One region of the Bacillus sp. GW821-FHT01G09 genome, then DNA from elsewhere that is predicted to be linked to it. Evidence: riboswitches for the same ligand, from Rfam matches in the RefSeq annotation. Region 1 holds a riboswitch; each other region holds the start of a gene.
What was found. Region 1 has a riboswitch for S-adenosylmethionine ahead of AC07VD_RS13525 (2-hydroxyacid dehydrogenase). Riboswitches for the same ligand answer to the same signal wherever they lie in the genome.

Region 1 (7,845 bases):
TGCATTAAAAATAAATCTTTCAGTTCCTTAGAATAATCCACAATGTTCCCTCCTTGAATGGACAACTTATTGTCTATATATCTTAACATTTCTCATTACTTTGTCAATATGTTGTCTATTTTTCTTTAGACTCCCTCGATAATTTATAGAATAGTTATATACTGATCAATTCAGAAAGAGGTAATGTTGATGGCTCGTCATCGAGAATTCAATGAAGAATAAAGCATTGGAGACCGTTATGAATTTGTTTTGAGAGAACATTCGGGCGAGCTAAGACGTGAAATTAACGTGGAACAAACGGCTCAGACTTATATTCTGTTTCTTATCGGCTGACTGTTATGGTGAAATCCCGTCCAGATCAATCATTTTTGCGTCATTCCGTATCGGAAATCCTTACATTGCTGAACAAATGATAGAAAGCGCCCCGGAAAATGGGCGCTTTCTAATTAAGATGCATATTGAGGAGATGATTCCTCCTTAACTGCTTTTTCCTCAGGTATATGAATACATTTCGTCAAGACCGCACTTGCAAGGTAAAGGACCGCAAAGATCCAGACGACGCCTTGCGCGCCGACGAGACCGATGAACAGCCAAGCGAGTGCAGGGCCGACAAACGCTGATAAACCTGCAGCCAAATTCAATACAGACATGGCTGCCCCTTTATCTTTTCCTGCCACCGTCGGCACAATTGCACCAATCGGCACATAGCCTGCCAGCAAACCGCCCCAAATAAAGCCGATCACGCTGACAACCGCTAAGCTTCCGCCGGAGAAAACAGGTGCGTAGTATAATAAGAGGGTGAAAATGCCGCAGCCGACTCCGCCGAACCAAATAACAGTATTTTTCCAGCCGAATTTATCGCCGACAATACCAAAGATAAGGTTAAACACAATGTTCCCCAGAAAAATCGTTCCCCAAATTTGCAGCCACACATTGGTTGAAATTCCATGCTGGGCCATGTGCATCGGCAAAAAGACTGGAAAACCATATGTACCAATGCTGTTGATGATTCTGATGATTCCGCCTGTAAGCACGCGCGGATTTGTAAATAAAATCGTAACCCCTTTTAAAAGCTCCTCGGCTGTTTCTGATCTTTTTCTTTTCTTCTTTTCAAAACGGTCTTTATTGATAAACAATGCAAAGAATGCACCGAGACATACCCAGAAAATAGAGCTCCAAAGCGTATTCAAATAACCGAACGCTTTGATCGCGTAGCTTGAGTACCAAGCGCCGAACACAAACATGCCGAGGCAATATGCTATCCAAAACCAGCCGACAGCAGTGCTCAGTTTGCTTTGCGGTGTTCTGTAAATGACCCATGTCAAGAAAGAATAAGCGAAAAGCGGGTAACCTAACCCTTTTACGAAGTAAGTCACATACATCACAGGCAGGTTCAGCTGTTCAAATCCAAATACGATAAAAGCAGCTGTACCGATCACATAAAACAACAGCCCCATAAACATCGTTCGTTTTGCGCCAAATGCTTCGAGACATACACCCGAAAACCAGGAAGCTATGGCAAGCGCAATTCCGTATATACTAAAAATAGAAGCGGACTGCTGAACGGTGAGCCCGTTTTCGATCAAAAAAGGACTGAGCCAGCCTTGTTCAAGGCCATCTCCCATCATAAACAAAACAACCCCTAAAAATCCCCAGGCAAGCCGCTTCGGTATTCCTATTTTATCCAACATATCTGTCTCCTCCTTAGATGCTTATATCCATTACCGTATTACCTTATTAAAGTTGAAAATTAAATGATTCCTCAAAACAGCAAAAATGCTGCCGCCTTAAATCAATACTTTGCTTTCTGAACCTGAAAAAAAGCGCTGTGTTTGCTTCCATTTCTCATATAAAGCCAATTCTGTCTGACAGTCCTTCGGTTCAATCACCCGGACATTTGCTGACATCTCCTCCGTTAATTGAAAGGTTTCATTGCAAATGACTGCAGCACCAACGACAGATGCCTGATGATATCCCTCTTGGACATAGACCTTTTTTTGAAGAAGATCCGCGATATATTGAGTGAGCGCTTTGCTTTGGAATCCCCCTCCGCACACCCAAACATAGTCACGTTCAAACGGAGTAACCTCTGTTAAAATGTCAAAGTTCCATTTGATTGAAAATGCGATTTCTTCTAGCGCTGCACGTACAAAATGTGCCCTCTTTAAATGTGCTGACAGCGGGGCATCAAAAAGAAAACCGCCTCTCGTTAATGCATTCTTTTCAGCCGATAAATAAGAGCCGAGAGCCGCTACACATGCATGGTCTTCTTTTGCAAGTGCAGAAATCTCCTCCTCCATTACTTCGTACGTTTCATTCGGATAAAAAATCTGTTTTAATTTTTGATAATTCAAGCCGGTAATTCCCGGATTCGTTTCCACAAGCCAATGCCCTTGATCTGTATGACAGTTCAGCCAGGCTTTATGTTTTGTGTCGCCATGATCCGCAGTAATTTTGGTTATTGGCGTTGTTGTCCCTGATACAATGACAATGTCCTCAAGTCCAGCTCCGGTGCTTTTGACAGCCAGCTGTGTATCCCCGCCCCCTGCTATAACCTTAGCATTTATTGAAAGGCCTAATTCGGATGCATATTCATTTGCTATCGTTCCAATTGCTGTTCCCGCTCTTACAAGAGGCGGAAGGATAGATGGAGAAAAGCCGAAAATGTCGCACATCTCTTCTGACCAAGTGTTTTGCTTCACATCAAATAGCAGAGTTTCTGTTGCCTGTGATGGTTCATATGTTAATATTCCGCTCAGTTGGTACGTCACCCAATCACTGATGCTTGTAAAGCTTGCAGTCTTTTCCCATAAAGAGGGCTGGCGCTGTTTTAATCCATAAAGCTTGAGCGCAGAAAAAAGTGCAGTTGGCAGGCGGCCTGTGCGGCTGTATATCTCTTCCCGATCGGGAATGCCCGCCTCCCACTCTCGGCCGCGATTATCGATGTTCGGCAGCCCGAGAAAAGGATTGCCGTTTTGATCAATCAAAACAATCCCCTGTCTTTGGCTCGTCGATGTCAAACCAATGATGTCAATATCACACGAACGGGATAGCGCACGTTTTGCCAAATTCATCACCTGCTTCCACAGCACCTGAGGAGAAAAATAACGGCTGTCCGGGTAAAGCGTCTCTGTGGAATACTCGATGTCCTCCCGTTCAACTGTTAGAACACTGCCAGTTACACTCACGACCGCTACCCTCGCATTGCCTGTGCCAATATCAAAAACGAGATAGCCTTTTTGTTTTTTCATTCTCTTAGCCTCCTTTCTTATACCCCTGTTTTCAGTTCGTCCTTGTTATATATTGTCGGAATATTAAGAGTTTTTTCACCCTTCCACTTTTTGAGGGCTTTATTCAGTATCGTCACGTGATGATCCTCCACTTCAAATGTTGCTCCAGCGAGATGCGGTGTTGCCAGAACATTAGGCAATGAAATCAATTCATAATCTGATTCCTCTGGAGGTTCATGATAAAAAACGTCTAATATCGCACCTCTGATTTTATGTTCTTTTAATACAGATAAAAGATCTTCACGGTTTACAACAACTGCTCTTGAAGTATTGACGAAAATCGCACTCTGTTTCATCAGATCAAAATACTTCCGATCAATAAGTCCAAGTGTTTCCTCAGTACGAGGCAGATGGACAGAAACGATATCACTGTCTGAAAACACCGTTTTAAGAGATACTTTTTCATACAGCGGATGATCGTCTTGAATGTATGGATCGTAATACTTTATTTTACAGTCAAACGCAGTCAGCAGTTTTGCAATCCTTTGGCCAACCGCCCCGAACCCAATCATGCCAACCGTTTTTCCTGATAATTCATTTCCTTTAAATTTGACATAAGCCTGTAGGTAATCCCTGTCCCACTTTCCATCCTTCAGCCATTGATTCGAGACGCTGGTATGGCGGAGAAAGGTAATCACATTTCCAATAAACATTTCAGCAACGGCTTGTGCATTCCGCCCTGGTGTATAAAAAACAGGTATGCCTCTTTTTGAAGCAGCTGCCACATCCACATTGGAGGGCATTCCCCTGCAAACACCGACAAATGAAAGTTCGGGAACAGAAGCAAATACGCTGTCTGTTACCTGATCAAGCTCAGTAATCAAGCCTGTCGCATTTGTTGCTTTTAGCAGCTGAATGAGTTCATCTTCCCGATATGCCCGGCCTTGTTCCTTCCAAGATTGATAAGCAACTGAGCCAAACAAGTTTTCAAGCTCTTTTCGTCCTTCTTCGTTGTACGGTGCTGTAACCAAAACCGTCATGGTGCAAAACATCCTTTTCATCGTATTTTTTCATAAAAAAAATCTCTTTCCGCAGATGGAAAGAGATTCATATATAGGCGCGCTCTGTTACAGGCAGACGCCGGTATAAACCTTGCTTTCCTATCTTTCAAGCTGACGCTTGCTGGAATTGGCACAATAATGTTGCCGAGGTTTCATAGGGCCAGTCCCTCCACCTCTCTGGATAGAAAATGTTGAGTATGTAATTTTCAGAATAAAGAATACGTTTATCATAAAGAAGTCTCAGATTGATGTCAATCTCTTTTTTCAGAATTGACGTTATGATCCGAAATGTTATAATTCTTACAAAATATCTAACTAGAGAGAGGAACTGGGCCATGAAATCTTTTGCCACACAACAAAACGGCATTTTCAAATCCGTTTGCTCGCTGGACTGCCCGGATCAGTGCGGATTGTTAATACATAAAAAAGACGGGAAAATCGTAAAAGTGCAAGGAGACCCTGATCATCCTGTCACAGCCGGAAACATATGCAACAAAGTCCGGAATATGACGGAGCGCATATATGATGAAAAGCGGCTGACTACACCGCTCAAACGAACAGGTGCTAAAGGCCAAGCGATATTTGAACCGATTTCTTGGGAAGAGGCAATCGATACGATCACCTCCCGCTGGAAACAGCTGATTGATGAAGAGGGAGCTGAAAGCATACTTCCTTACAGCTTTTACGGAAATATGGGGAAATTGACAGCTGAAGGAATGGACCGCCGCTTTTTTTACCGCATGGGGTCAAGCCAGCTTGAACGGACGATTTGCAGCAAAGCGGGATCTGAAGGCTATAAATATACAATGGGCATAAGCGCGGGAATCGATCCTGAGGAAACCGTTCATACAAAACTATTTATTTTTTGGGGAATCAACGCGGTCAGCACAAATATGCACCAAATTACGATCGCCCAAAAAGCGCGAAAACAAGGTGCCAAAATTGTCGTGATCGATGTGCATAAAAATCAAACAGGACGTCTCGCAGATTGGTTTATTCCGATAAAGCCGGGAACCGACAGTGCACTTGCTCTTGGCATCATGCACATTTTATTTAAAGAAAATATGCATGATGAAGCATTTCTGTCCGAGTACACGGTTGGCTATGAAGACCTCCGTGAACACGTGAAACAATATGATCCTAAAAAGGTATCGACGATCACCGGTGTCAGTACCGAAGATATTTACCGACTGGCAAAAATGTACGGGGAAACCTCCCCTTCTTTTATCAGAATCGGAAACGGACCCCAGCATCACGATAACGGCGGGATGATTGTAAGGACGATTGCCTGTCTTCCGGCGATCACCGGCCAATGGCTGCACACAGGGGGCGGCGCAATTAAGCATAACAGCGGAATTTTAGAATATAACACAAATGCCTTGCAGCGGCCCGACTTATTGAAAGGGCGCACCCCGAGGTCGTTTAATATGAATCAGCTTGGCAAGGTGCTTTTGGAAACAGACCCGCCGATTCGCTCTCTATTTATTTACGGAACGAACCCTGCCGTCGTCGCACCCGAAGCAAACAAAGTCAGACAGGGCTTGCTGCGGGAAGACTTGTTTACTGTGGTTCATGATTTGTTTTTAACGGAAACGGCTGCATATGCGGACATTGTACTGCCTGCAACATCCGCTTTTGAAAATACTGATTTTTACACCTCCTACTGGCACCATTACATTCAGCTTCAGCAGCCGGTGATTGAGAGATATGGGGAAAGCAAGTCTAACACTGAGGTTTTCCGATTACTGGCTGAAACCATGGGATTCACAGATCAGGAGCTTAAAGATTCAGATGAAGAATTAATCCGCCAGGCGCTTGACCATCCAGATAATCCGCATTTGGCAGAGATTGATTACGATGCACTTGCTAAGCATTCATTTATGAAAGCGAAACGCGAAAAGCCGCTGTTTCCGGGCGAACTTCCAACGCCAAGCGGAAAAATAGAATTATATTCAGAAAAAATGAAACAAGACGGCTTCCCTGCTTTACCGACATATACACCTCTTGTAACCGATAATGAACATCCGTTTATGTATGTTCCGGGGCCAAACCATAATTTCTTAAACTCAACATTTTCCAATAATGAAAAACACATCAAGCTTGAAAAGACGCCAAAGCTCTTTATCAACACAAAAGATGCTGAAGAACACGGAATCGTTGATGGGGCACCTGTACGAATTTGGAACAGCCGGGGAGAATGCCAGCTGACCGCTGCAGTTGGAGAACAAGTGCTGCCAGGTGTCGTTGTCAGCCAAGGATTATGGGCGGATGAACAAGGAAAAAAACAGCTTGTAAACGCGCTAACCCCAGACCGATTGTCCGATATGGGCGGCGGCGCCACCTTTTTTTCAGGCCGTGTACAGATTGAAAAGGTTTGAAAAATAATGAAACCCGGAGTATGCCAAGCCCGTATAACATAACATTGACATAATGGAGGCATACACATGGACGTTTTTTTAGGAATTGGTATTGCTTTGGCAGGATATTTTATCGGTGAAGGCTTAAAGCAGATGAACCATACAAAAGGTAGTGAACAAAATGATATCTTGCTTATAAAAGAACGGGATATTTACTTTTACATCGGACTTTTTTTAGGAATAACAACGACTGAAGCAAAACAGTTAGCTGGAGACATGGCAGACCTGCCTTACATTGAAATAAACGGAAAAAAATATGTCCAGAAACATATGTTAAAAGATTGGACATTCACATTAGTTGAAAAACATCAGGGTGAATAAATAAATCTGAGGAGAGCGAGATTCATTGTCACGCTCTCCTCTGTTTAGCTGTATGGATTGACCGCCACCAAAACTTTGTTCTATAAGCGCTGATAAAACGATAAACCACCATCTATGTTCTTTCCTCAAACAGCTCGAGATGCCCGTTCCACAACAATAGTTTGTATATTCCATTGATGACGTGATGATCTTGATGAACGTATGTATCGTAAAACACTTAGAAAACCTATTCGGTTTGAATGTGTGCTCTCATTATGTCCCCATACTGCGCCTTTATCCGCGGAGAATTTTTTAAAAAAATATGAAACCTAAAGCTTTTAGATTCACGCAGCAATGTTAGTGTAATACCCTTTATTTTTATTGACCTCCATATATCTCCGATTGGTAAAACTACGTTAGCCTGATTTGCTTTATACGCCGGAAGCTGTTCGTTTATAAAGGATCAGAGAATCCCATAACCAGTAAATCACTGCAGCCGCAATACTTAACATATAATAAAAATACGATTGCAATGTCCATGCTATTGACGCAGGTTCATTGATAACAAAAAACAAGAAAGCTGCGATAAAAGCAACCACACTGTAAATCAATAGGTACATGACATTGAATGTTCTCGCTTTTTTCTGCAACTTCATTTGGAGCGGAACAGCAAAAAGGCCATACACCACAAAACCGTATAATAAAGCAATTGCTGCCGTAAACAATGCAATTATCATATCGCCATACATAACAAAAGAATAAAATCCTAAAAACAAACCAAATGTAAGGCTGGATAGCCCTAATGTCATTAAATAATATGATGCAATTTTTTTCATT
Region 2 (7,845 bases), on a different contig from region 1:
AGGAACTGAAAAAGAAACGGAAGCGGGCGTCAGAACATGCAAGCCTTTGATGAGCTTCTGACGGTTGAGCAGCTCAGCTTCTCTTATGAAGAAGACGAGAAACCGGTTTTTCAAGACATTTCGTTTGAGATTCAAAAAGGAGAATGCGTTTTATTATTAGGACCGAGCGGATGCGGTAAAAGCTCGCTCGCCCTTTGTTTAAACGGTCTATATCCGGAGGCTTGCGACGGCATTCAGTCCGGACATGTCTTTCTATTTCAAAAGCCGGTCACAGATGCTGAAACCTCCGAAACGATTGCTCAGCATGCCGGGGTCGTTTTTCAGGATCCTGATCAGCAGTTCTGCATGCTGACGGTAGAGGATGAAATTGCGTTCGGGCTGGAAAATCTGCAAATTCCAAAAGAAGCAATGACAGAGAAAATCAACGCCGTATTAGAAAAATTACGCATTACCCATTTAAAAGAAAAAACGATCTCAACCCTTTCAGGAGGACAAAAGCAGAAAGTGGCTCTCGCCTGTATTTTGGCGATGGAGCCTGAGCTTATTATTTTAGATGAGCCGACCTCTCTTTTAGACCCTTTCTCAGCGCGGGAGTTCGTTCATCTGATGAAGGATCTTCAGCGGGAAAAAGGTTTCAGCCTCCTCGTCATTGAGCACCAGCTTGATGAATGGGCGCCTTGGATTGAGAGAACGATCGTACTCGACAAATCAGGCAAAAAGGCGCTGGATGGCCTGACGAAAAATCTATTTCAACACGAAGTGGAGACACTAAAGAAATTGGGCATCGCCATTCCAAAGGTCTGTCATCTGCAGGAAAAGCTGAGTATGCCGTTTACTTTATCAAAAGAGATGCTGTTCAAAGAGCCTATTCCTGCCGGGCATGTCAAAAAGAAGAAAGCCCCTTCTGGGGAGAGTGTGCTTGAAGTCAGCAGCCTTTCGTTCGCGAGAGGACAGCAGGCGATTTTCAAAGACATCAGCTTTTCGTTGCGCGGAGGCTCTTTAACGGCGCTTGTCGGTCCGAACGGCACTGGAAAATCGACGCTCTTATCAGTTCTGGCCCGTCTCATGAAACCGCAAAGCGGCAAAATCCTTCTTTATGACCAGCCGCTGCAGAAATATAAAGAAAAAGAATTGCGTAAACGGATGGGATTTGTTTTTCAAAACCCTGAGCATCAATTCGTCACCGATACGGTGTATGACGAGCTTCTGTTCGGCCAGAAAGCAAATGCTGAAACTGAGAAAAAAGCGCAACACCTGCTGCAGCGTTTTGGTCTTGCGCATTTGGCTGATCATCATCCGTTTGCGATCAGCCAAGGGCAAAAACGGCGACTGAGCGTAGCTACTATGCTCATGCATGACGTAAAGGTTTTATTATTAGACGAACCAACCTTTGGCCAGGATGCCCGCACGGCGGCTGAATGCATGGAAATGATTCAGCGTATCAAGGCAGAGGGAACCGCTGTCCTTATGATTACACACGATATGGAGCTAGTCTCTTCGTATGCTGACAGCGTGCTTGTGCTTCACGATCCGGGCCTGGCCTTTGACGGATCTCCAGCGCAGTTGTTTTCTCAAGAAACAGGGCTTGTCCAAAAAGCAAAGCTCACCCTTCCCCTTCTATATGAATGGATGGCATATCAAGAGGAGGTGCGTGATGAAGCAGCCGTTACATCTCATTAATCCGACTGTGAAAGCGGCGGCGGTTTTTTGTTGTGTCGTCATGCTGTCGTTTATTTACAACCCTTACACTCCGGCATGTTTTTATATCATCATCGTTGCGGGCGTTCTACTGGCGGCCGGAATCCCATTGAAAAAATGGTTGTTGTTTACGATTCCGTTTTTGATTTTAGCATTCGGGTGCGTGTGGACAGCCGCAGTTTTTGGAAAGGTGCCGACAACACCGAATAATTTTTTGTTTCAAGCAGGCCCTATCTCAATTAACAGCGATAATGTGTCTGTCGGCATCTCCCTTGGGTTTCGTATTTTATGCTTTTCCGCCTTATCGATGATGTTTGTTTTTACAACCGATCCGATTTTATTTATGCTGAGCCTTGTCCAGCAGTGCAGGCTCTCACCAAAGCTCGCGTACGGTGTCATTGCAGGCTTTCGCTTTCTTCCGCTGTTAAAGGATGAGATCCAGCTGATTCAGCAGGCTCATAAAATCAGAGGAGGAGCGGCGGAGAGCGGCATCATTAAGAAAATCAGTGCGTTAAAACGATATACCATACCGCTATTGGCAAGCGCCATCAGAAAAGCGGAACGGACAGCACTTGCGATGGAATCGAAAGGTTTTACAGGAAGCAGAAACCGGACATATTATAGGAAATTGAGCGTGAACCGGCGCGACTGGGTGTTCTTTTGCCTCGTCCTCTTATTATTCGCGGGATCCTTTCTCGTATCTTTATGTTTCGCATCATAAAAAATCCGCTATCACAGATAGCGGATTTTTTTATTGATGATAGTTTAATGCTTGGGCAAGGTTGGTTTTAATGGTAATATTCGAAAAGTCAATCCCCAGCTGTACAGCAGTTTGCGCAATTTCAGGCCTGATTCCTGACAGGGTTGACCGGACACCGATCAGATTAAGCGCCTCAATCAATTTAAAGATCTGGTGCGCCACCATCGTATCCACAACAACAACACCTGACAGATCGATTAACAGATGCTCCACACGTCTTTTCGCACAAGCTTGAAGCGTGTTTTCCAGAATAAACTTCGCCCGTTCGGTATCAATGTCACCGACAAGCGGCAGCAGAGCTGTTGATTTGCTCAGGGTAATGACAGGTGAGCTTAGTTCCAATATCATTTCTCTTTGGGCGTTTAATTGCTGCTTGGCATTCATTTCAGCGTGATCAACGAATGTATAAATGGTGAAATCAAATACTTTTACAATCAAATCTGCCCATTTTTGCTTCTCTCCCGGTTCAAACGCTGACTCATTTTCTTCTGCGAACTTCTCAAAATACTTCGTATATAATCTTCTGTTTCTCATAAACTCCCGAATGACATACTGAACCGGTGTGTCGAGATGTTTTTGATCGTTGGTCAGCTCAATGACCCACTCTTGAAACTCTTCGAGAAATTGTTTTTCCGGTAAAACATACATGTAATTCAGATGCCGGTAAAATTCTCTGTCCTGCTCTTTCAATTCTTCCGTTACTGTTGCATTATGTAGGGCGTAAAGCGAATTCGGATCACTTTCCTCCATCGTTTCAATCCATTCCTCGGCCATTTGTTCCACATGCTCTGAAAAAAATGCATATAATTTTTCATTCAGTTTCATGACACTGCTCCTTTCCCCAACACTATTATAACTTGACTTACAGTTGAATCCCAGTCATACACGCCGAAGCCATCCAATATTTTGAAGATTACTAATTCTTTGGTGTGTATCCTATTTTTTCAAAATGCTTCAAATGGCTCTGTCCGAGCGCTTGCTTTTTTCATATAATATGAGGCAACACCCTTGAATCCACTTGAAAGCATAAAAAAGGAGGGCTTTTTTATGAATGGTGAAATCCGCTTGATCCCGTATGTGACGAATGAGAAGATCATGGATGTAAACGAGCTTCCTGAGGGCATTAAAGTGATTAAGGCGCCAGAAATGTGGGCAAAAGGGGTAAAAGGCAAAAATATTAAAGTTGCTGTATTAGACACGGGCTGCGACACAAGCCACCCTGATTTAAAAAATCAAATCATCGGCGGAAAGAACTTCACGGATGACGACGGCGGCAAGGAAGATGCGATTTCCGACTACAACGGACACGGCACACACGTCGCCGGAACGATTGCAGCTAATGATTCAAACGGAGGCATTGCCGGAGTCGCGCCTGAGGCAAGCCTATTGATTGTGAAGGTTCTTGGCGGCGAGAACGGCAGCGGACAATACGAATGGATAATCAACGGCATCAACTACGCGGTGGAACAGAAAGTCGACATCATCTCAATGTCCCTTGGAGGGCCAAGCGATGTGCCAGAGCTGGAAGAAGCAGTGAAAAACGCAGTCAAAAACGGAGTGCTTGTCGTTTGTGCAGCGGGAAATGAGGGTGACGGCGACGAACGCACAGAAGAGCTTTCCTACCCCGCAGCTTATAACGAAGTCATTGCAGTTGGATCTGTTTCAGTAGCGCGAGAATTATCAGAATTTTCTAACGCGAATAAAGAGATTGACCTTGTGGCTCCAGGAGAAAACATCTTATCTACCCTTCCCAACAAGAAGTACGGTAAGCTGACCGGCACTTCAATGGCTGCCCCTCATGTCAGCGGTGCGCTTGCTTTAATCAAAAGCTATGAAGAAGAATCATTTCAAAGAAAGCTTTCTGAATCTGAGGTTTTCGCACAGCTAATCCGCAGGACACTTCCTCTTGATATTGCAAAAACGCTGGCAGGCAATGGATTCCTGTATTTAACAGCTCCTGATGAGCTCGCAGAAAAAGCAGAGCAATCACATTTGTTGACCCTATAAGATTATTTTTCTTATATAATATACACCACATCATATAAATAAAAATTTCAAATTCTATGTTGACAATGAATTTGAATTACTGTTAAGATTACCAACAAATGATTCAACTTTTCAAAAAATTAATAACATTTTCTCTTATCGAGAGTTGGGCGAGGGATTGGCCTTTTGACCCCAACAGCAACCGACCGTAATACCATTGTGAAATGGGGCGCACTGCTTTTCGCGCCGAGACTGATGTCTCATAAGGCACGGTGCTAATTCCATCAGATTGAATCTGAGAGATGAGAGAGGCAGTGTTTTACGCAGAAAAGCCTCTTTCTCTCATGGGAAAGAGGCTTTTTGTTGTGAGAAAACCTCTTAGCAGCCTGTATCCGCGGGTTAACGAGAGTGTTTTACATATAAAGGAGGAGAAACAATGACAACCATCAAAACATCGAATTTAGGATTTCCGAGAATCGGACTGAACCGGGAATGGAAAAAAGCACTTGAAGCGTATTGGAAAGGCAGTACTGATAAAGATACGTTTTTGAAGCAAATCGACGAACTATTTTTATCCGCAGTAAAAACACAAATTGACCAGCAGATTGATGTTGTGCCTGTTTCTGATTTCACACAGTATGACCATGTACTCGACACAGCAGTCAGCTTCAACTGGATCCCGAAACGTTTCAGACATTTGACTGACGCTACCGATACATACTTCGCTATCGCCCGCGGAATCAAAGACGCCGTATCTAGTGAAATGACAAAATGGTTTAATACAAATTACCATTACATCGTTCCGGAATATGACGAGAGCATTGAGTTCCGTCTGACAAGAAACAAACAACTCGAAGATTATCGCCGGATCAAACAGGAATACGGTGTGGAAACAAAGCCTGTGATTGTCGGCCCTTATACGTTCGTTACGCTTGCTAAAGGCTATGAACCGTCTGAAGCAAAAGCGATCCAAAAACGCCTTGTGCCATTATATGTACAGCTTTTGAAAGAGCTTGAAGAAGAAGGCGTAAAATGGGTTCAAATCGATGAGCCGGCGCTCGTTACCGCCTCTAGTGAAGATGTCCGCGGCGCAAAAGAATTATTTGAAAGCATTACAAGTGAGCTTTCATCCTTGAATGTGCTTTTGCAGACGTATTTTGATTCTGTTGATGCTTATGAAGAGCTGATCTCTTACCCGGTTCAGGGAATTGGCCTTGATTTCGTTCACGACAAAGGCAGAAACCTGGAACAGCTTAAAACACATGGCTTTCCGACAGACAAAGTGCTGGCAGCCGGCGTTATCGACGGACGCAACATTTGGAAAGCGGACCTTGAAGAGCGTCTCGATGCCGTTCTTGATATTCTCAGCATTGCAAAAGTTGATGAACTGTGGATTCAGCCTTCCAGCAGCCTGCTGCATGTTCCAGTAGCGAAACACCCTGATGAGCATTTGGAAAAAGACCTATTGAACGGATTATCCTACGCAAAAGAAAAGCTGGCCGAGCTGACAGCTTTGAAAGAAGGCTTAGTATCAGGAAAAGCGGCGATCAGCGAAGAGATTCAGCAGGCTAAGGCTGATATCCAGGCGCTTAAACAGTTTGCAACAGGCGCCAATTCCGAACAAAAGAAAGAGCTTGAGCAATTAACCGATAAAGACTTCAAGCGCCCGATTCCGTTTGAAGAACGTTTAGCCCTGCAAAATGAATCTCTCGGCCTTCCGCTTTTGCCGACGACAACGATCGGAAGCTTCCCGCAGTCTGCTGAAGTGCGGAGCGCACGCCAAAAATGGCGGAAAGCTGAGTGGTCCGATGAACAGTATCAAAACTTTATCAATGCGGAAACAAAAAGATGGATTGATATTCAGGAAGAATTGGAGCTTGATGTCCTTGTTCACGGCGAATTTGAACGGACAGACATGGTCGAATACTTCGGTGAAAAGCTGGCCGGTTTCGCCTTCACTAAATATGCCTGGGTTCAATCATACGGCTCACGCTGTGTCCGCCCGCCAGTCATTTACGGAGATGTTGAATTTATTGAACCGATGACAGTGAAAGACACAGTCTACGCACAGTCATTGACTTCCAAGCATGTGAAAGGAATGCTGACGGGCCCGGTTACAATCTTAAACTGGTCTTTCCCTCGAAACGACATCTCGAGGAAAGAAATCGCCTTCCAAATCGGGCTTGCCCTTCGCAAAGAAGTTAAAGCGCTTGAAGACGCAGGCATTCAAATCATTCAAGTTGATGAACCAGCGCTGCGCGAAGGCCTTCCATTGAAAACCCGCGATTGGGATGAGTATTTGACTTGGGCGGCAGAAGCATTCAGATTAACCACTTCTTCCGTGAAAAACGAGACACAGATTCATACACATATGTGCTACAGCAACTTCGAAGATATCGTTGATACAATCAATGATCTTGATGCCGATGTGATTACAATCGAACATAGCAGAAGCCACGGAGGATTTTTAGATTACTTAAAAAACCACCCGTATTTGAAAGGGCTTGGCCTTGGTGTATATGACATTCACAGCCCTCGTGTGCCGTCAACTGAAGAAATGTACAATATTATCGTTGATGCGCTTGCCGTCTGTCCGACTGACCGCTTCTGGGTAAATCCGGACTGCGGATTGAAAACAAGACAGCAGGAAGAAACGGTTGCAGCATTGAAAAACATGGTTGAAGCCGCAAAACAGGCAAGAGCACAGCAGACACAGCTAGTATAATTTGAAAAAACCATCTGCATTTGGCAGATGGTTTTTTTCTATAATACAGCCACAATCGGTTTCTTATTTAGCAAATCCCCCAAATACTTTATTTATTTTGCACTTTTTTAAGAATGTTCTTTGCATTCTTTTCGGCTATACTAATAACACTCTATTGACAGGAGGGATTGGGATGAATCATGAAACGTTCTTAAAACGGGCTGTCACTCTCGCATGTGAAGGAGTGAATGCAGGAATCGGCGGGCCTTTTGGAGCCGTTATCGTGAAAGACGGAGCCATTATTGCAGAGGGACAGAACAACGTCACAACAAGCAATGATCCGACTGCCCACGCGGAAGTCACAGCTATTCGGAAAGCCTGTAAGGTGCTAGGAGCATACCAGCTTGATGACTGCATTTTGTATACGAGCTGTGAACCATGCCCAATGTGCTTGGGCGCCATCTACTGGGCCCGGCCTAAAGCCGTTTTCTATGCAGCTGAGCACACAGACGCTGCCGAAGCCGGGTTTGATGATTCATTCATTTATAAAGAAATTGATAAACCTGCTGAAGAAAGAACGATCCCCTTTTATCAAGTGACACTAACAGAGCATTTATCCCCTTTTCAAGCATGGCGGAACTTCGCCAATAAGAAAGAATATTAAAAGGATCAGGCATGCGCGGCCTGGTCCTTGTTA
Region 3 (7,845 bases), on a different contig from region 1:
ATCGATGCCCCAGCAGATGACGAATACTGCGGCAAGCACTCCGAGCGCAATTTGTTTGCCGCGTTTTGATCTCAATAAATCAAAATGATGTTTATTTAAATAAAAACCGACAAGGAACATCGGTAAGAATACGAATGTCCGTGACAAGCTCAGCGTGCTGCTGACAAAGTCCAGATAACCGATCAGCACGGCGATTCCGCAGCTGACAAACAGCGCCCACTGCTTTGAAAGCTTTGAAAAAGGATATAGGAGCAGGTTCCAAAAGAATAAGCTTACAAGAAACCATAACGACCATTGCGGATCAATCGGGTTCACATTTGCCATGCTTTCATCTTGCATAATGTAATAAAAGACGGAATAAATGATTTGGAAAATCAAATACGGAATAATCAGCTTGACCGCCAGCTTTTTTACATATCCCGCCCGTTTAAAGCCTTTCGCGAAATAACCGGATACAAGAATAAATGCAGGCATATGGAATGTGTAAATGAACTTGTAGAGGTAGAGCATAAAATGATTATCATTAATAAAGGAACGAAGGATATGACCGAATACAACAAGGAATATCAATAAAAATTTTGCGTTATCGAAATAACTGTCCCGCGATTTACTCATAGCATCACCTTCTCTTTCATCAGTCACTAAGAGATTATTCCCTGCTGGTACATATTTTAAAATAAAAGATGAAAAAGGAATCTAAAAAAATGCTGATTGTTAGGTCGATGTAAAGTGACGGTAAGGATCGTAGAAAATGTCTTCGTAATGTAATGGCGCTGAAATTTTCTGAAATTTATAGGGCAAATGAAGGAAGTTCCCGCATTTTGTAGAAATATTGAGGGATAGGTTTTGAAGAAGGAGTGTACATGCATGGAAACTCTTGGTGTCCAGACAAACTCGGAGCTGCGAGAGGAACTGAATCGCCTCAAAGAAGAAAACGCGCGACTGAAAAAGGAATTGAATCAGCATCAAGTGATTGTCAACAATACGCTCGATGCTATTTTTATTTGTGATAACGAAATGCGGATTGTTCAGGCAAATGAAGCAACAGAAAGGATGCTTCAAGTTGACTCGGAAGATTTGAAAAAGCGTTCTGTTTTGGATTTTTTGTTTTCCATCCCAAAGGATGAACTGAATCTTTCCGTAAAGAAGTTTTTTAAAAAAGGCTTTCTGTGGAAGGAGGTTCCGATCAGGCTTGATTGCGGGGCAACAAAATACATAGAGTTTCTGGCCAAAAGAGGCATTGGTGAGGATTTCTTTTTTGTTGTCATGAGGGACATATCTTCTAAGAAGATTCTGGAGCGGGAATTCTCTATGAATGAACAGCTTTTTAAGGACTTGTTTGACAGAGCAGTTGACGGAATCGTCCTGTTTGATAAAGATGGCGGTTTTATTGATGCCAATTTGTCCTTTTGTAAAAGCTTTGAAATCAATCATAATGAGCTGTCTCATTTATCTTTGTATGAGTTCATAGACAGCGGCTCACGAAAAGATTTCGACAATATCTGGAAGGCGCTCAACCGCAAGGGAAAAGCGAAGGGGGAGCTGCCTGTCAAGCTTCGTTCAGGAGTTCAAAAACTATTTGAATTCACGATTACATCAAACATCATCAGCGGTTTTTATATGTCCATTATGAGGGATATCACAGAGAAGCGGTCTATGGAGCTGCAGCTCTTTAAAAGTGAGGAGCGCTTCAGAGAAATCTTTGAAAATGCAATGGACGCCATCATCATCTGGTCGAATGACGGAAGAATCGTAAAAGCGAATCAATCAGCCTGTAAAATTTTTGAGCTGCCGATGAATTTGCTGTTGAAAAGAAAGCTGTGTGATTTTCTCGTTGACTCGCAGCAGAAATACAGCATAACGAAAAGGAAATACGCAAAATACGGAGAGATCAGAGAAGAGCTGCTGTTTCAAATGGGGAACGGGCAATTCAAAGAGCTTGAATTTACTTCAAAACGGACAATCCTTGAAAATCAGCATTTGACGATCTTAAGAAATGTAAGCGATAGAAAGCGGATGGAAAAGGAGCTTCGGGAAAGCGAGCTGAAATTCAGAAAAGTGTTCAACGGCTCAATGGACGGCAATGTATTGTTCGACAATCAATACAGGATCATCGACGCCAACCCATTAGCAAGCCATATTTTGGGCCTGTCACATGAAGAGATAAAACAGCACAGCCTGTTAGACATTATTTCTGCTTATGAAATAGAAAATCTGGCATCACCGGCAAGGCAGATTAATTTTGATGAAATGGACAACGAAATTCCATTTTTGCTGAGCAGCGGTGATAACAGAAAACTCGAATTCTCATTTAAACGGAATATTATTCAAAATATGAACTTGGCTATCTTTAAAGACGTAACAGAGCGAAAAGAATTGGAGGAACGCCTGCGCAAATCAGATACCCTTCATGTTGTCGGCGAACTTGCAGCCGGCATTGCTCATGAAATCAGAAATCCGATGACTGCTCTTAAAGGCTTCATTCAGCTTCTGAAAGGGAGTGTCGAGGGAGACTACGCCCTTTACTTCAACGTGATCACCTCAGAACTAAAGCGCATCGAATCCATCATCACCGAATTCTTGATTTTAGCTAAGCCCCAGGCCATTATGTATGAGGAAAAACATGTTACCCAAATTATGAGGGACACGATAGACCTTCTAAATGCGCAAGCCAATCTCAGCAATGTACAAATGCAACTTGATTTAATTGACGACATTCCCCCGATTTACTGTGAACCGAATCAGCTGAAACAGGTTTTTATCAATATATTAAAAAACGCCATCGAAGTGATGCCTGACGGCGGAAATATTTTTGTAACGATAAGGGCATTGGATCAAGATCATGTTCTTATCTCCTTAAAAGACGAGGGAATCGGAATGACAGAAGATAAATTAAAGCGCCTTGGTGAACCATTTTATACGACAAAGGAACGGGGAACTGGACTTGGGCTTATGGTAAGCTATAAAATTATTGAAGAACATCAAGGCGAGATTATGGTAGAAAGTGAAGAAGGGAAGGGCACCGTTTTCCATATTACGCTTCCTGTCAGACAGAATGCTGAAGAAAGAAGGAATGATGAATGAACTACTATACGACAGCCGAAACGCCGCTCGGTGAACTTATCATTGCCGAAGAGGAGGACCGGATCACTCGTCTATTTCTCAGTCAGGAAGATTGGGTGGATTGGAAAGAAACGGTTCAGAATACTGAGCACAAGGAAACACCTAATCTTGCAGAAGCGAAACAACAGCTTCAAGAATATTTCGCAGGCGAAAGGAAGACATTCTCCCTGCCGCTCAGCCAAAAGGGCACTCCTTTTCAGCAAAAAGTGTGGCAGGCGCTGGAGAGGATTCCATATGGCGAATCCCGAAGCTATGCGGATATTGCCGCTGCGGTCGGCAGTCCGAAAGCGGTGCGCGCTGTCGGACAGGCTAATAAACGTAACGACCTGCCGATTTTTGTCCCGTGCCACAGAGTGATCGGCAAAAACAGTGCGTTAACAGGATACGCCGGAACCAAAACGGAGATCAAAGCATTTTTGCTAAACATCGAGCGAATCTCCTATAAAGAAAAATAAAACATATGGCACGTTCCCTTTTTTCACGGCCGACATATCATTTTATTAAGTTAAAAAAGTTGGTCTGATGAAAAAGGAGGACAAAGCAATTGAAGCCGAGCCGCTCTGAGAAACTTGCCGTTTTTGCCGAACTGTTTGTGAAACTGCATATCTTATCAAGCGCTCAAAAAGATGAAATCATCAATGTTAACAAAAAGAAACAAAAAAACCGCTGACTCGGCTCCAAATGAGCAAAGTCCAGCGGTTTTTTAATGCACCTTTTCTCCTCTAAACAGCTGTTCAATCTCTTCTTCATAGTTTCCGGTCATAATCCCTTTTTCTGTGATGATTCCTGAAATGAGATCATGAGGTGTAATGTCGAAAGCGGGATTAAAGACAGGCACATTGGATGGAGCGGTCCGAACTCCGGAAATCTGCCTGACTTCCTCGGGATCCCGTTCCTCTATCGGGATATCAGCGCCGCATTTGACCTTTGTATCAAATGTAGATAAAGGTGCGGCGACAAAAAACGGAATATCAAAGGCGTTTGCTAAAATAGCAAGACCGTATGTGCCGATTTTATTTGCCGTATCACCGTTCTTTGCAATTCGGTCGGCTCCGACGATAACAGCGGAAATTTGTTTTTCCTTCATCGTATGGGCAGCCATGCTGTCTGTGATCAGAGTGACATCAATGCCCCCCTGCATCAGCTCCCAAGCAGTAAGGCGTGAACCTTGCAGGACAGGCCTTGTTTCACAGGCATAAATGTGTAATCCCAAATCTTTTTGTTTGGCCAAGTAAAACGGAGCTAGCGCCGTTCCATAGCGGCTTGTCGCGATTGAGCCGGCATTGCAGATTGTCATGATCCTGTCGCCTTTTTTGAAAAGCTGCAGGGCGTTTTGGCCGATCAACCGGCACGTTTCCTCATCCTCGACCTGAATCTGAATGGCTTCATGGACAAGGTTTGTTTTTGCTTCATTTACGGAAATCGCGTTTTCGACCGAATGACTCAGTCTCTCAAGCGCCCATGACAAATTAATGGCGGTAGGCCGTGAGCTGTTTAAATATTGTTTGATGTCTTCCAGTCTGCGGCGGAATTCCGTGACATTATCTGTTTCAATGTTTTTGGCAGCAAGCGCCAGTCCAAAGGCAGCCGTAATGCCGATCGCCGGAGCGCCCCTTACTTTGAGCGTGACAATCGCATCAAATACATCCTCTTTCGTCGTCAGCTCCAAATATTCCGTCTCATCAGGAAGCTTTTGCTGATTTAAAATGGTAATAGCTGTTTCTTTCCATTCAACAGAACGTGGAACAGCAAATGAATGGGTCATGAATGGATCATTCCTTTACAAGTAACTTAAATAATTCAATAACATCTGTTATCGTTTTGAATTCCGAACGTTTTTCGATAAAGGCTGTGCCGGTTTCGAGCGCCAGGCGTTTTCTGCCGATTCGTTTATCAAACGGCACGATCGTATCCAGGTCAGCTACATGGGCAAGGCCGATCGTGCGTCGTATCAGCTCACAGCCCGCAAATCCGATTGCTTCTTCAAAAATATGGCTGAGCGTATCAGTGAGGTAACCGTCGATGTTGGCGTAAACATCCAGACTGTCCTTCTGCCAGGCTTCACTAAACGTCTCTTCAAACGTTTCCCAGACCTGGTTGACATGTTCATATAACGGCTCTCTGTCAGCCCCGTCACGGCTGAGTGCGTTCAAAAATAAGTTGGCGATAAATTGCCCTACATCAAAGCCGATCGGTCCGTAAAAAGCAAACTCAGGATCAATCACCTTTGTTTCGTGCTCACTTGCGAAAATGCTTCCTGTATGCAAATCACCATGAATCAACGTTTCTGCAGACGTTAAAAATGACTTTTTCAGCTTAGCGGCTTCGATTTTAACGCTGTCATTATTCCAAAGCTTTTCGACAAAAGGACGAAGCTCTTCTTCAAAATCATTTGTGTCATGGTCGAAGAAAGGATCTGTAAAAACAAGTCTTTCCGTAATGTCGCATAGCTCTGGATTTGTAAACTGTTTAACAAGCTGTTTTTTCACCTTAGGTTCAAGCGCGTAATCTGATGAGTAGAAAAGTGTTTTTCCTAAAAATTCACCGATGTGCTGCGACAGATGAGGATAGTTTTCACCCTCAATGAGTCCTTTTCTTGCGATCTTGAGGTGAGAGAGATCCTCCATGACGGTAACCGCCATTTCCGTATCAGAATAAAAAACTCTTGGAACCAGGTGAGGCACATGCTCGCTCTGACGGATGAGAGCGCTGCTTTCGATTCTTGCACGGTCGATTGTCAGCGGCCAGCTTTCTCCCACCACTTTTGCATACGGAACCGCCTGTTTAATGATCAATGCTCTGTCATGTTCTTGATCATAAATATGAAAAACGTAATTTAAGTTGCCGTCTCCGATCTCTTGGCATGTCAGCGTGCTTTTGCTTGGAAATAGGCCAAGCTTCACCGCCAACGCCACAGCGGAGCTTTCATTTAATGTTTCGTATAAAGGTGTTTTTGTGACTCCCATCATCATAACCTCCAATTATGTAATCACTTAATATGTGGCCGTAAAAAAGCCTCCTTCTCAGAGAGAAGGAGGCTTAACATCTATGTCCGCCTCTCTTATCTCTCAGATCAGATCTGAATGGAATTAGCACCGTGCCTTAAGAGACCAGCGTCTCGGCGCGAAAAAGATGCGCCCCATTTCACAATGGAATTACGGTCGGTTGCTGTTGGGGTCAAAAGGCCAAATCCCTCGCCCAACTCTCGATAAGAGAATATATTCACTTGTTTGACAATTCTAATTTATCAGTTGATGAACATGGTAACAGGTAATTTAGTTAGTTGTCAATATATTTTTTAATATAAATCTTTTCTGATATCATCGAAAACAGGAATGCTCTCCCGAACTTCTGCGCTTTCTTGAAGGTCGATTTCCGCTCGGACTATGCCTTCTTCCCGGCTGCCTTCAGCAAGTACACGCCCCCATGGATCAATAATCAGGCTATGTCCTGCAAATTCATTATCCGGATTTGAACCGGTACAATTGCAGGCTGCGACAAAGCATTGGTTTTCAATGGCCCGCGCAATAAGCAGGCTTTTCCAATGATCAAGGCGGGGAAGAGGCCATTCCGCAGAAATAAACAGCACGTTGGCGCCTTTTGTCGTATGTTTTCTGATCCATTCCGGAAAACGGATATCGTAACAGATCAATCCTGAGCTTTTGACGCCGTCAAGCTCAAAGTATCCGTCTTCGGAACCGGCTGATAAATACAGATGCTCATCCATCAGCTGAAAAAGATGGGCTTTTCTGTACTCTTTAATGATTTGCCCTTCCTTATCCGCGATGTACATTGTATTATAAACATCAGAATTCTTCCTGACAGCGACCGATCCGGCGACAATATGAACACCATGTTTTTTTGCCGTTTTCTTCAGCCAGCTCTGAGCGGAGCGGCCGTCTTCGTCAGCGAGTTCATCAAGATTGGCCAGATCATATCCGGTCGTCCATAATTCAGGCAGAACAAGAACATCAGCATGTTTGCTTTCTATTCCGATGAAAAATTCAGCCTTTTTTATATTTTCCGAAGGTTTTCCGTATGAAATATCAAATTGAAGACAAGATATCGTCCATTTCATCTTTTTAACACCCCAAATTTTTCTTTACTTTTTTCATTTAACCATATATGATGATGGACTATCATTTCAAGATTTTTTTAGAAGGTGAGAATAGATGAAATTTGAACAGTCTCATGTATTGAAGGAATTGCCTAAACAATTCTTCGCTTCTCTGGTGCAGAAAGTGAACCGAAAGCTCGCAGAAGGACATGACGTTATCAATCTAGGACAGGGAAATCCAGATCAGCCGACTCCTGAACATATTGTCGAGGAGATGAAACGAGCTGTTGCTGATCCTGAGAATCATAAATATTCGTCTTTTCGCGGCTCATACCGTCTGAAGTCAGCGGCTGCTGCATTTTACAAAAGAGAGTACGGCATTGATCTGGATCCGGAAACCGAAGTCGCTGTATTATTCGGCGGAAAAGCCGGTCTTGTCGAGCTCCCGCAATGCTTGTTGAATCCCGGTGATACGATTTTAGTTCCCGATCCGGGTTATCCTGATTACTGGTCGGGTGTCACACTTGCAAAAGCAAAGATGGAAATGATGCCGCTCGTAAAGGACAGGGCGTTTCTCCCTGATTACAGCAGCATAACCGCTGAAGTAAGGGAACAGGCGAAATTGATGTATTTGAATTATCCGAATAATCCGACCGGAGCTGTTG

Region 2: it holds a riboswitch for S-adenosylmethionine, as region 1 does, so the genes downstream of both, metE (5-methyltetrahydropteroyltriglutamate--homocysteine S-methyltransferase) here and AC07VD_RS13525 (2-hydroxyacid dehydrogenase) in region 1, are expected to answer to the same signal.
Region 3: it holds a riboswitch for S-adenosylmethionine, as region 1 does, so the genes downstream of both, mtnK (S-methyl-5-thioribose kinase) here and AC07VD_RS13525 (2-hydroxyacid dehydrogenase) in region 1, are expected to answer to the same signal.

Annotation. Positions count from the first base shown of each region.
Region 1 covers NZ_JBWKWL010000004.1:29,519-37,363, forward strand. The annotation lists gene AC07VD_RS13510 (MarR family winged helix-turn-helix transcriptional regulator) at 1-41, opposite strand, end outside; gene AC07VD_RS13515 (MFS transporter) at 447-1,691, opposite strand; gene AC07VD_RS13520 (FGGY-family carbohydrate kinase) at 1,788-3,251, opposite strand; gene AC07VD_RS13525 (2-hydroxyacid dehydrogenase) at 3,269-4,291, opposite strand; SAM riboswitch class I at 4,388-4,479, opposite strand; gene AC07VD_RS13530 (molybdopterin oxidoreductase family protein) at 4,627-6,669, shown strand; gene AC07VD_RS13535 (hypothetical protein) at 6,736-7,029, shown strand; gene AC07VD_RS13540 (UPF0715 family protein) at 7,440-7,844, opposite strand.
Region 2 covers NZ_JBWKWL010000002.1:435,220-443,064, reverse strand. The annotation lists gene AC07VD_RS07755 (ECF transporter S component) at 1-50, shown strand, start outside; gene AC07VD_RS07750 (ABC transporter ATP-binding protein) at 37-1,680, shown strand; gene thiX (HMP/thiamine ABC transporter permease ThiX) at 1,655-2,419, shown strand; gene rsbRB (RsbT co-antagonist RsbRB) at 2,450-3,283, opposite strand; gene isp (serine protease Isp) at 3,506-4,465, shown strand; SAM riboswitch class I at 4,598-4,753, shown strand; gene metE (5-methyltetrahydropteroyltriglutamate--homocysteine S-methyltransferase) at 4,881-7,169, shown strand; gene guaD (guanine deaminase) at 7,342-7,812, shown strand.
Region 3 covers NZ_JBWKWL010000002.1:470,934-478,778, forward strand. The annotation lists gene AC07VD_RS07910 (acyltransferase family protein) at 1-615, opposite strand, end outside; gene kinE (sporulation two-component system sensor histidine kinase KinE) at 868-3,084, shown strand; gene ogt (methylated-DNA--protein-cysteine methyltransferase) at 3,081-3,578, shown strand; gene AC07VD_RS07925 (hypothetical protein) at 3,668-3,793, shown strand; gene mtnA (S-methyl-5-thioribose-1-phosphate isomerase) at 3,827-4,888, opposite strand; gene mtnK (S-methyl-5-thioribose kinase) at 4,896-6,089, opposite strand; SAM riboswitch class I at 6,182-6,338, opposite strand; gene AC07VD_RS07940 (carbon-nitrogen family hydrolase) at 6,422-7,201, opposite strand; gene mtnE (methionine-glutamine aminotransferase) at 7,296-7,845, shown strand, end outside.